Regions from separate parts of the Microcoleus sp. Pol10D4 genome, predicted to be linked through region 1. Evidence: riboswitches for the same ligand, from Rfam matches in the RefSeq annotation. Region 1 holds a riboswitch; each other region holds the start of a gene.
What was found. Region 1 has a riboswitch for cobalamin ahead of QUA36_RS20050 (DUF1636 domain-containing protein). Riboswitches for the same ligand answer to the same signal wherever they lie in the genome.
Positions count from the first base shown of each region.

Region 2: another riboswitch for cobalamin. It lies ahead of QUA36_RS10325 (hypothetical protein); the one in region 1 lies ahead of QUA36_RS20050 (DUF1636 domain-containing protein).
Region 3: another riboswitch for cobalamin. It lies ahead of QUA36_RS10355 (energy-coupling factor ABC transporter permease); the one in region 1 lies ahead of QUA36_RS20050 (DUF1636 domain-containing protein).

Region 1 is NZ_JAUBRA010000043.1:5,543-9,510, forward strand. It holds gene cobW (cobalamin biosynthesis protein CobW) at 1-879, opposite strand, end outside; gene QUA36_RS20050 (DUF1636 domain-containing protein) at 1,248-1,658, opposite strand; cobalamin riboswitch at 1,681-1,827, opposite strand; gene QUA36_RS20055 (serine/threonine-protein kinase) at 2,099-3,968, shown strand, end outside.
Region 2 is NZ_JAUBRA010000014.1:67,068-71,035, reverse strand. It holds gene QUA36_RS10335 (ABC transporter substrate-binding protein) at 1-888, shown strand, start outside; gene QUA36_RS10330 (Uma2 family endonuclease) at 1,137-1,715, shown strand; cobalamin riboswitch at 1,754-1,898, shown strand; gene QUA36_RS10325 (hypothetical protein) at 2,056-2,496, shown strand; gene QUA36_RS10320 (methyltransferase domain-containing protein) at 2,516-3,382, shown strand; gene QUA36_RS10315 (ABC transporter ATP-binding protein) at 3,512-3,968, shown strand, end outside.
Region 3 is NZ_JAUBRA010000014.1:72,903-76,870, reverse strand. It holds gene QUA36_RS10365 (FAD-dependent oxidoreductase) at 1-539, opposite strand, end outside; gene QUA36_RS10360 (Uma2 family endonuclease) at 792-1,511, opposite strand; cobalamin riboswitch at 1,686-1,832, shown strand; gene QUA36_RS10355 (energy-coupling factor ABC transporter permease) at 1,894-2,613, shown strand; gene QUA36_RS10350 (energy-coupling factor ABC transporter substrate-binding protein) at 2,617-2,949, shown strand; gene cbiQ (cobalt ECF transporter T component CbiQ) at 2,946-3,746, shown strand.

The sequences.
Region 1 (3,968 bases):
GGGAACCGCCACAAACCCTTTAATCCGATAGATTTCCTCCTGCTGCATCAAGGATTGCAGTTTTTTCACCAATGCTTCAGGTTCAAATTCGCGATCGGCAATAAAGTAAGTCGAGTTAATATCATCATCGTGTTCGTGTTCCTCCTCAGTGTCGTGGTGACTCGGACGAGACTCCAAATCATCCTCAACCGCCGCATTAAATCCCATTAGCACATCGGGGTTAATTTCGCCACCTTTGCAAGGCACAATTTTCACACTCGGACGCAACTCTTGCTGCAACCAGCTTTGGACTTTCTTGTGAGTTTCCGCATCTACGCGATCGACCTTCGTTAAAAGTACCATATCGGCACAGGCTAACTGGTCTTCAAACAATTCCTCGATCGGAGTTTCGTGATCTAAACTATCATCTGCTTGTCGCTGTGCCATCAAAGCATCGATATCACCGACAAAAGAACCGCTAGCAATAGCTTCGCAATCGACAACAGCAACAACACCGTCTACTGTAGCACCGGTGCGAATTTCCGGCCAGCGAAAAGCTTGAATCAAAGGTTTAGGAAGTGCGAGACCCGAAGTCTCAATTAAGATACAATCAATTTGTTCTCGGCGCTTCAACAATTCCTGCATAGTCGGCAAGAATTCCTCTTGAACAGTGCAGCAAAGACAACCATTTGTTAGTTCTACAATATTGCTGCTAACATTTTCTTCTTCGTCGCAAACTTGGCAATCGCGCAGCAGTTCTCCATCAATTCCGATTTCGCCAAATTCGTTCACCAGAACAGCAATGCGGCGACCTTGATTATTTTGCAATAAGTGGCGAATTAAGGTAGTTTTGCCGCTACCAAGAAAACCAGTGATGACAGTAACAGGGATTTTGTGCATTGATAATTTTGTGCTTATTTGATGGTGGGATATCTCGTTCCCAAGCTCTGCTTGGGAATGCTAATCTAGAGGCAGAGCCTCGCTGGAATAAACGAGCGCTTTTAATACGAGGCAGAGCCTCTGCATATGTGTTACCAGACCGAGATCGTAGGTGACAACTTAAGACTGAAATCTACAATAAAAGTCGCTTTTAAGCGAAGTCTAGATCCCCCTAAATCCCCCTTAAGAAGGGGGACTTTGAGAATATTTCTTGTCCCCCCTTTATTAAGGGGGGTTAGGGGGGATCTAGATTTCGATAACAACAAGAGAGACGATCGGTTTGACGTTAAGTTGTCACCAATGGGCAGAGCATGGTAACGAGAAAGGCTCTAATTTGCGAGCGGAGGAATCTTTGCTAAAACGCCTTTTTTCAGAGCTTGAGGGCGCTCAGACCAAGGCAACAAACCGTCCGGTTTAGAATAGTATTGACCCGCGCATTCGAGTACAGCCTCGACGCTTTCCAACTCATTTGCTGGTAAATCACCAAACAGATAAGTATACTTTCCAACAGCAGCAAAAGACACCGCACAAGAGTGACTGCAAGCACTCATGCACTCAACCTCTTGAATCTCAAACTTATCAGAAAACTCCCAATCTTTAGCGAGTTGGGACAAATTTTCCATAAATTGTTGACCGCCGCTTTTACCTTCGCGCTTGCCGTTTTTCCAAACACTAGCGCAAGCCGTGCAAACAAATAAACTGTGCTTTGTGCGTACAGCCGTGTTAATTCCATCCATCATCCGTACCTCGCAGATGCGTTCAAAAGTGAGTTAGATATCGGCGGGCATTCTGACTTGAGAAACCACAACGGTTTCATTACAGTTGCGGGACAGCGCCGGACTTGCACCGAACTTTCCCCGTTTCCTCTAACGGCTGCTCCCCGCTAGAACCGATCGCGAAATCACATCATACCGCACTTGCCGCCTTTTTGGAAAAAAGTTATGTTGGTAATGTCGATCCATCCCAAAAAAAAATAACTCTTTGTGGAACAGGCATCTTGCCTGTTGCTGACAGGATATAACCCATCTAAAAAAACTTCACTGTTTGTGTAACAGATATCTTGCCTGTTAATGACAGGATAGAAACCCATCAAAAAAAACTTCACTGTTTGTGTAACAGATATCTTGCCTGTTAATGACGGGCTCGAAGCCCATCCCACAAGAACATTACTACAAACTATATGAACCCCTTCCCCGATTTTTCCACTCACGGCTATCAGATTGAAAAAGAACTCGGACACAACAGTCTCGGCGGCCGAGTTACATACTTAGCGAAAAATACGAATACTCAAAAATTAGTTGTAATTAAGCAATTTCAATTCGCTCAATTAGGTGCTAGCTGGACAGAATACGAAGCTTACGAACAAGAAATTAAAGTTTTGCAAAATCTGGATTTTCCGGGCATTCCCCGCTATCTCGATTCTTTTCAAACGGACAGCGGTTTCTGCATGGTGCAGGAATACAAAAATGCCGAATCTGCTGTCGCGCGGACTTTTGCGCCGCCGGATATCAAGCAAATTGCGATCGCAACTTTAGACATTTTAGTTAACCTGCAAGCTCAGAAACCGCCGATAATTCACCGCGACATTAAGCCAGAAAACTTGTTAATAGATGACGAACTCAATGTTTATTTAGTAGACTTCGGTTTTGCTCGGCTAGGAGGTGGAAATATAGCGGCTAGCAGCGTCGTCAAAGGCACGATGGGATTCATGCCACCGGAACAAATGTTCAACCGAAAATTAACAAAAGCATCCGACCTTTACGGCTTGGGGATAACGCTGATTTGCTTGTTAACTGGGACAAAATCGGCGGATGTCGGTAATTTAGTTGATGCCAATTATGGCATTCATTTCCGGCATTTAGTACCGCCGTTGCAGCAGGGTTGGATGAATTGGTTGGAAAGGATGGTAGCGCCGAGAATTCAAGACAGATATCAGTCGGCTGCGGATGCTTTAACTGCGCTACAATCTTTGGATGTCCGCAGCTTGCCGAAAGTGAGAATTGAGCGCGATCGCATTCAATTCACCGCCACACAATATGGAGAAATCTTAACACAAACTATTGCCATTAGCAACCCAATTCCCGATACAATGCTTTGTGGCAGGTGGGAAGTCGCGCCCCATCCGAACGATCCGCCCCACACGCCCTACGACCACTCTTGGATCTCCTTTGAACCGCAGGCATTTGAAAGCAATAATATCGAGTGCACAATCGCAGTCGATACGAGTAAATTGCTGGCAAGTCAAACTTACAACCGCCAAATCATCTTGCGCGCAAACTCTGAACCCGAAACTCATACAATAGAATTGCAAGCTACAACAGCCCCGCTGCCCGTACCGCAAAAAACTAATTTTTTGTCGGTATTCAGGCTGACTTTTAGGTGCTGTTTGATCTTATTAGCAACTTTTATGTGCTGTTTGCTGTTCACACTTTTGATAGTTTTCTTGAGTGAAATTCCTACTTTTTTCTCTCCGATGGGTGGCTTCTTTTGGCATTTTGGGACTACTACTATCATGCTTCCCATCAGTGTTACGAGTGGCTTCTTGGGATTTTCAGTCGCCGAAATCGCCATTGCAGCCAAATTAAACAAATATGATTTTAATTGGTTTTTAGCTTTATGTGGAGGGTTAATAGGATTGATATTTTATAGTGTTATTAGCAGCAGATTAACCAGTATTCTTTTTGATATCGCGCAGGGTACGATCGATTATAAATTAATGAGATTTGTGTATGCTGGGTCAGTGCTGGTTTCGCTAGCAGTAACTTTACTGGGAGCCTTAATACTAGGAAGGATTACAAATGTTACGCTCAAAAATGTTACGATAGTAGCAGTTATTATGCTGCTTTTATCATTTTCATTGTATGCTGATAGCTTCTTTATAGTCTTCTGGATTCTAACGCTGGCATCCATAATTTACAACATAGTCAATTCGGTATTTAACAAGCTGATTGACCAGCAGATAGCCAGACAAATTCTTGAAGTAGATGCTACCAAAAGAGCTTTTCTTACTCCCGGATTTTGTATGAGTTTGTCAGTAGCATTTATAAACT
Region 2 (3,968 bases), on a different contig from region 1:
GAGGTTGTCAGAGAAGTTGCAAGGACATTGACAAAAGATCCGAATATACTAGCAGTAATTGGACACAATGCTAGCAACGCATCTCTTGAAGCTGCTCCGATATATCAGCAAGAAAAACTGGTAATGGTGACACCGACTAGCTTTGCAAATAATCTATCAGGATTTGGCAGCTACATCTTTCGGACAGTACCCAATATTAGCTTAATGGCAGCTCCTTTAGCAGAATATGCAGTGAAAACAGCAGGCAAAACTAATATTGCCATTTGTTATGACTCCCAAGCACCGGATAACATATCATTTAAAGATGAATTTGTGGCAGCTCTTACTGCTGCTGGAGGCAAATTAGTTCCTACTGTTTGCGATTTTTCGTTACCGTCTTTTAATCCCGAAAGTGCGATCGCCGATGCTATCAGCAAAGGTGCACAAGGATTGATGGTAGCGCCCCACGTCGATCGCATTGACCGTGCGATTTCTCTGGCTCGCATCAATCGAGGCAAATTGCCACTCTACGGCAGCACTACGCTCTACACTTTTCAAACTTTAAAAGACGGACAAAAAGACGTTGACGGGCTTGTTTTGCCCGTTCCCTGGCATCCTGAAACTAATCCCGGTAGCCGTTTCCCAGAAAATGCTCGCCAGCGTTGGGGAGGCATTGTGAATTGGCGAACAGCAACGAGTTTTGACGCGACTCAAGCTGTGATCGCTGGCTTGCGGCAAAGCAATACACGGGAAGGATTGCAACAAGCACTCAGAAATGCGAGTTTTTCGGCAGCAGGATCGAGCGAGGATGTGAAGTTTTTGCCCACGGGCGATCGGGCTGGTAAGCCGATTTTAGTGCAAGTTAAACAAGGAGGAAGCACTGGCTATAACTTTGTCCCGTTGCGGTAAGTTTGTTAAGTGCGATCGCACGGGCGGGATCTTCGGCCCAACCCCTACTCCCCACAACAAAATTCAATCTTTGTGGAACAGGCATCTTGCCTGTTCTTGATGCCAAACTCACGCCCCACCAGAAAATTCCCTCTTTATGGAACAGGCATCTTGCCTGTTTCTTAGCATGATTAAAATCTACTTTTCTGTTGAATCAGCCAAATTTTTAAGATAAAATGAAATGAGTAGATTAAAGGAGAGCGTTGTGTATGATCGCGCAAGTTGAAACCAAAACCTACACCGCTGAGGAATATCTAGAATTGGAAATCAATTCTCAGGATCGGCATGAATTTATCAATGGGGAGATTGTTCTGATGGCTGGCGGCACACCGGATCACAATGAAATTACCACTAATTTAGTTGTTGCGCTGAAACTGGCGTTAAAAGGGAAACCATATCGGACTTTTAGTTCGGATCAGCGGCTATGGGTTCCGCAGCTTAATAATTATACTTACCCGGATGTGATGGTGGTAGCGCGCCCGATCGAGCTGCAATCTGGACGGACGGATACAATTACCAATCCGCTGCTAATTGCTGAGGTGCTGTCTAAAGGTACCAAAGCTTATGACCGCGATGAAAAGTTTGCTGCATATCGCAGTATTCCTAGTTTTCAGGAGTATTTGTTAATCGACCAATATCGGCTACAGGTCGAGCAATATTCTAAAACTGATGCGAATAAGTGGATTTTTTCGGAATATAGCTGTATGGGCGATCGGCTCAGTTTAACATCTGTTGCTGTGGAAATTTCGCTGGCAGATTTGTATGAAAATATTGAGTTTGGTGAATAGGCGGACGGTTTTTTGTCAAATATCCCAAATAGTGGTAATATCCCCGTATATCGATCGGCTCTGATGAAAAACACACATCAGACGCAAGGGGGAAAGTTCGGTGCGAATCCGGCGCTGTCCCGCAACTGTAATGAGATCATTGCATCTCTGAGTCAGGATGCCCGCCGATTTGTTTACAATCATGTTTTTCATCTGCGAGGTATGGATGATGGTGAGTTTATTATTTTTTTAATTATTGGATTGGGGTTTTTTAACCGCAGATATCAGCAGATAAACACAGATGAACGCTGATGTAATTCGATCTGGGTTCTGAAGCGTATATTATTTTAATGGGAAAGAAATGCGAATCGAAGATAGTGTTTGGCAGGGTAGTTTTGGCTACTGGCAAAACTTGTTTATTCACCAAAATATTTTGCCGATCGGACATACTGCTTGGAATGGCTTTTTGCATCAAGGACGAGGCTTGGTTGCTTGCAAAATCAATACTCCCATTAACGGTTCTGTGAATTGGAGCGTAGATACTATAAAGTATGATCTACAATTTATTTCCGACTTGGAGGCAACGGTTTATTTGCAACAACTAGAAATAGAGGAGAACACTGTTTTTAATCTGCTCCAAATTATTGCTAGCTACGAACCCAAGGAAGCAATTATATTTTTGTCGATCGCCAACGGTCAGATTGATATCAATTTGTTGCAAAAGTTGGCAATTTCTCCTGTTGAGTGCTATGAACAAGTATGCAAGCGCTGGGAAGAATTTCAACTCTGCCCGAAATCCTAAAACTTACTAAATTTTCCGAATGCCGCAGCCAAAATCAATCGAAATTTCCAAGGTAACTCGCTACCAAAATGCAGCGCTTAATTACTATTTGGGCCTGACAGATTCGCCCTACCTTCACTACGGCTATTGGGAAACCCTACCTGTGCCCGCTGACGAACTAACGATCGCACGATTGCGCCTCGCTCAGCAAGCTTATACTGTAAAACTGTTGGATGCTATCCCCAAAGGCACTCATACGATACTCGATGTGGGCTGCGGGATTGGTGGAAATGCGGCTTATTTGCTCGATCGAGGTTTTGCAGTCGAAGGGCTCGCACCCGATCCTTTCCAACAACAGCGCTTTCTTAAGTGTACGGGCGATCGGGCAATCTTCCACCTCACGAGATTTGAAGACTTCAAAGCAACCTATTTCTACGATCTTATTCTCTTTAGCGAAAGTAGCCAGTATATGTCGGCTGTTGATATTGCTAACGGTGCCGCCAAAATCCTCAATCAGGGCGGTTACGTTTTGCTGGCTGATATGCTGCGATCTGATGCTAATTATAAAGAGGGAATGTTCTCTAATTGTCATGTTGTTACGGAACTTCATGCAGCATTAAAGCAGGCTGGATTTACTTTAGTAAAAACTGAGGATATTTCCGCCCATATTTTGCCAACAATCGATTTGTATGTCGATACTTTCCGCAGATATGGACTGAATACGATGATCTATGTTGCAGATTTAATTGCGATCACAGTTCCGCCCGTCCACAAATTCCTGCGCTGGATATTTCGCCGCTGGTTCAAGAAGTTGGTGGTTGAAGGATTGGAGGCAAGTCAACTTTTTGAGCAACATCTCTGTTATGAAATGCAACTTTGGCAGTTGTCAAAATCTGATCAAGGCTGACACAAATACAATGGAAAGCGGTAATCGGTAATTGGTAATCATTCATCGGTAATCGGTAATTGGAGGCATAGCCTCCGGGTATTTATTCCCAGGCTCTGCCTGGGAACAAGGCTATAAAAAATAAAAAATATGTCTGAATGGATTCTCGAATTCGATCGCACTTCCTACTCCTATCCCTGCGGTTCGCGAGTAGCAATTCAGGGTTTAAATCTCAAAGTCCCCGCTGGGAAACGGTGCGGGCTGATCGGTCAAAATGGCTGTGGCAAAACTACATTTTTTCTGTTAGCAAATGGCTTATATCAACCGCAACAGGGAATCATTAGCTGGCAAGGTGAACCCTTTCGCTACGATCGCAAATCTTTGATGCAACTACGCCAACAAATCGGACTCGTCTTTCAAAATCCCGAACATCAATTAGTAGCTTCGACGGTAGAAGAAGATATTTCCTATGGATTGTACAATTTAGGCTTGACAGAATCCGAAATTGCTCAACAGGTGCAGCAGGCGATCGACAAATTCGATCTAAGCGAACTCGCCCGCGAACCAATTCACAATCTCAGTTTGGGCCAGAAAAAGCGGGTTTCCA
Region 3 (3,968 bases), on a different contig from region 1:
GGCAGACCCAATGTTTCAAATCCCTGCAACTTTCTCACGCCGGCCGCTTGAGCTAATTCGGCATTGACAGTGGCATCAATAAATTGCTGGCCGGCATAAACTGTGCCTCTAGAGGTGGTTATACTGGCAATTCTTTTGCCTTCTTTATTGACTGATTGAATTTGTACATTGCTGAGGATATCGACTCCAGCTTGCAACAGCATTTGTTTCAGGGCTGCACTGGCTTTGCCGGCATCAAGTGCAATTGTCGTAACACCGGATTTTTGGAGGAATTCTTTATAGATTGCCGGCGGTGAACCAAAGGTATCTAAATTTAAAGATTGTTGAAGTTCTTCACTAATCTGGCTTCTATCTAAATAAGCAAGGCTGCCTCTTACCAAATGCCCGCCAATTCCTTCTTGCAAGCTTCCTTTCGACATGAGCAGAACTCGCGGATAACGCTTTGTCCGGCGACGATATTCTCTGGCGGCAGAGATAACAGCAAGAACTCCTGGAACTTCATCACCAAAGCCGATGACATCGTAATAACGCACATCCATGACCATTATTTAATAACCTCTCGTGATTTTCATCTTTTCGAGCTAAATTTCAATGTTTGCCCTCAAACTCTCTGTTTTTCCCAAATCTAGCTCCATCTTTCCTGATTGATTGTTTTGATAAATATTCACACATTCCTGGACGCAGCAACTGGGTTTTTTCCCTAAAATCCTGCGTTGAGGGCGATCGCACTCCGTTGAAAAACCCGGTTTCTGAGCGTCAACAGTGTGTAAGTCTTGTAGCCTTTACTGCCATCAGGTCAGATTATCAGGATCTATCCCCAACTCCCGCAATCGCTGAGCTAGTCGATCGGAACGTTGGGCCAATCGATCGGCGCGCTGCGATTCCTGTTGGGCGAGTTGTGCTGATTCTTTCACCTTTTCTTCAGGAGTCAGATAACGTTTTCCATCGGCATCATACCAATACAACCACTCCCTTGTCACCCCAGAATAACTTCCCCTTTCACAACCAATCCCCAAACCAATTTCTGGCATCCAAACTGGATGTCCTGGCTGTAATTCATACTTCCCATTGACTAACTTATGTACTTCTAAACGGGGTTTACGGCGGCGGCGGGAAGAATAAATGGCGTAATAAAGTACGCCTAAAGCTTGATATTCCTCCAACTTTGTGGTGTATTCTTTGCGATAATTTGGGGAAACTACTTCCAACACAAAAGTCGGTAGAACATTTTCATCCCACAGCACGTAACTGGGACGCAATTCTTCATCATAAAACCTTTCTACACCTAAACTCAAGAAAGCATCTGGCACAATGGCAGGTTTGTCGGCGTGATAATAGATACCCATATCTATGCCAAAAAACCAGTCCATGCGTTCTGCCCAAAGTATCAGCAATATTGCTTTTAGCAATCCTGGTATTAATTCTTGCAGTTCGTTATCCACAGGCGTTTCATCAGAGTCTGGTAGTTCATCGGCTGAGGGCCAGTGCCTCGGAAATTTGTAATCTAACATGGCGGCTTTCCTCAAAACTCACTAATATTATACCTTTGATTTGTTTGGCAATAGTATTTATTGAACGAACCGCGAAGACGCGAAGGAAGAGAAGAGAAGATGATAGGTAATTTTGATTGAGTTAATCTGAATGAATTTTTGTAAAAGATTTGCTGAGACTTACACGATCGACTAAACTATGTCTAACCAGTCGGTTCTAATGGGGAGCAGCCGTTAGAGGAAACGGGGAAAGTTCGGTGCAAGTCCGGCGCTGTCCCGCAACTGTAATGAGAGTTTTGTCGCTTTCTGAGTCAGGATGCCCGCCGATGTGTTAGTTTACATAGTCTCATCTGCGAGGTTCAGCGTGAAGGCCAGAAATCGGAAATTGGTCAGCTTGGGATTGATGGCTGGCTTGAGTTGTTATATTGTCCTGGGATCGGCAACGCCCGCCGCAGCTATGCACATTTCGGAAGGTTTTTTGCCGGTGCAATGGGCTGCATTTTGGTGGATGGTGGCGTTGCCTTTTTTTGCAGTAGGTTTGCGCTCAATTACTCGTATTACAAAAGAACACCCGGAACTTAAACTATTGCTTGCTTTGGCGGGTGCGTTTACTTTTGTGCTTTCTGCTTTAAAAATTCCCTCGGTAACGGGCAGTTGTTCTCACCCGACGGGTACTGGTTTGGGTGCAATTTTGTTCGGCCCTTCGGTGATGGCGGTACTGGGGGCTTTAGTTCTGCTTTTTCAAACGTTACTGTTAGCGCACGGTGGCTTGACTACGCTGGGAGCGAATATGTTTTCGATGGCGATTGTCGGCCCTTTCGCTGCGTATTTTATCTATCAATTGCTGTTGCGAACTGGTAGCCAGCGGGCAGCAATTTTTTGTGCGGCGGCTTTGGCAGATTTACTGACTTATGTGATGACTTCGATTCAATTAGCATTAGCTTTTCCGGCAGCAAGTGGCGGTTTTATGGCTTCGTTTCTCAAGTTTGCTGGTATCTTTGCTATCACTCAAGTACCCCTGGCTATTAGTGAGGGATTGCTGACTCTATTGGTCTGGAATTGGCTGCATTCTTACGGGAAGCCGGAGTTGGAAACTTTGAAATTATTGAGACAGGAGTCATAAGGCGTGAGTCAAAAAATTACAAAAAATCACCAATCTACTTCGCGACAAAATTGGCTGTTGGCTGGCGCTGTGATTGTTCTGGCAGCGTTTCCTCTCGTTTTTGTGCGGGGTGAATATGGCGGTTCCGATGACCAAGCTAAGAAAGCAATTACTGAAATTCAACCGGGTTATAAACCTTGGTTTAATCATTTGTTTGAGCCGGCTAGCAGCGAAATTGCCAGTCTATTGTTTGCGTCTCAAGCGGCGATGGGGGCTGGCGTAGTTGGGTACGTCATTGGGTTGTATAAAGGCCGATCGCAATCTCGGCAGCAGTCTGATCATAAATCGTCGGAATGAACCATCAGATTGATAGTCTGGCTTATACCAATCGCTTGCGCGGGTTGCCGCCATCTCACAAGTTATCTTTTGCGATCGCCCTTTTAATTCTGTCTCTCGTTTCTGGGGCGATCGTCCAATTGTCTATCGGCCTTTGGTTAGCCGTCTGGATCGTCATCTATGCGGGTATTCCGGGGAAACTGTATTTGCGGTTGCTGTCGGTACCGTTGATGTTTTTGCTGACAAGTTTGCCTGCTTTGGCGCTGGGTGCGGTTGAGTTAAGTCAAATCCAGGAAATTCAGTGGGATATTTGGCAAGGTTGGGGCATTAGCATCGGCACTTTTTATCTGTATGTGAGCCGCACTGGAATATACCAAGTGAGCTTGCTATTTGCCCGCGCCTTCGCATCGACAAGCTGTATGTACTTCATCCTCTTGACGGTTCCATTTACCGAAATCTTGCAAATTCTCAGACAATTACGCTGTCCAGAGTTAGTCACAGAACTGCTATTACTAATGTATCGGTTTATTTTTAGCTTATTGGCGATCGCCGATGAACTTTGGATTGCTCAAAACTCGCGCTGTGGCTACCGCACTTGGAAGCGGGGAATGCACAGTTTAAGCATTTTAATCGGGCAATTGCTTCAGCGAACTTTGGAAAGCTACCGTCAAGTATCGCTGAGTTTAGCCTCGCGAGGCTTTAATGGAGAACTGCGCGTTTGGAATTCTTATCCTTATAAACCTTCACAAAGATATATATTTGAAGCGCTGTTTGGTTGTACAACTTTAATAATGTTAAGTATGGTATTTCAAAGTTGAAAATAAATAAAGAAATGAGGAGAAGGCAGTGCCGTGTCCCTACAATTTATCGCGGTAGGGACACGGCACTGCCGTCTCCTCTATATCATTCCGGCGCAGCCGGAATTGATATGAATTCCCTGCCAGACTAAAGATATGACTTTTATGAGTATAATTCATGATTTTTATGAATTGACTCCACAAGAAACCTATTGAATAATTGTAGTCAACAGTTATCTTGTG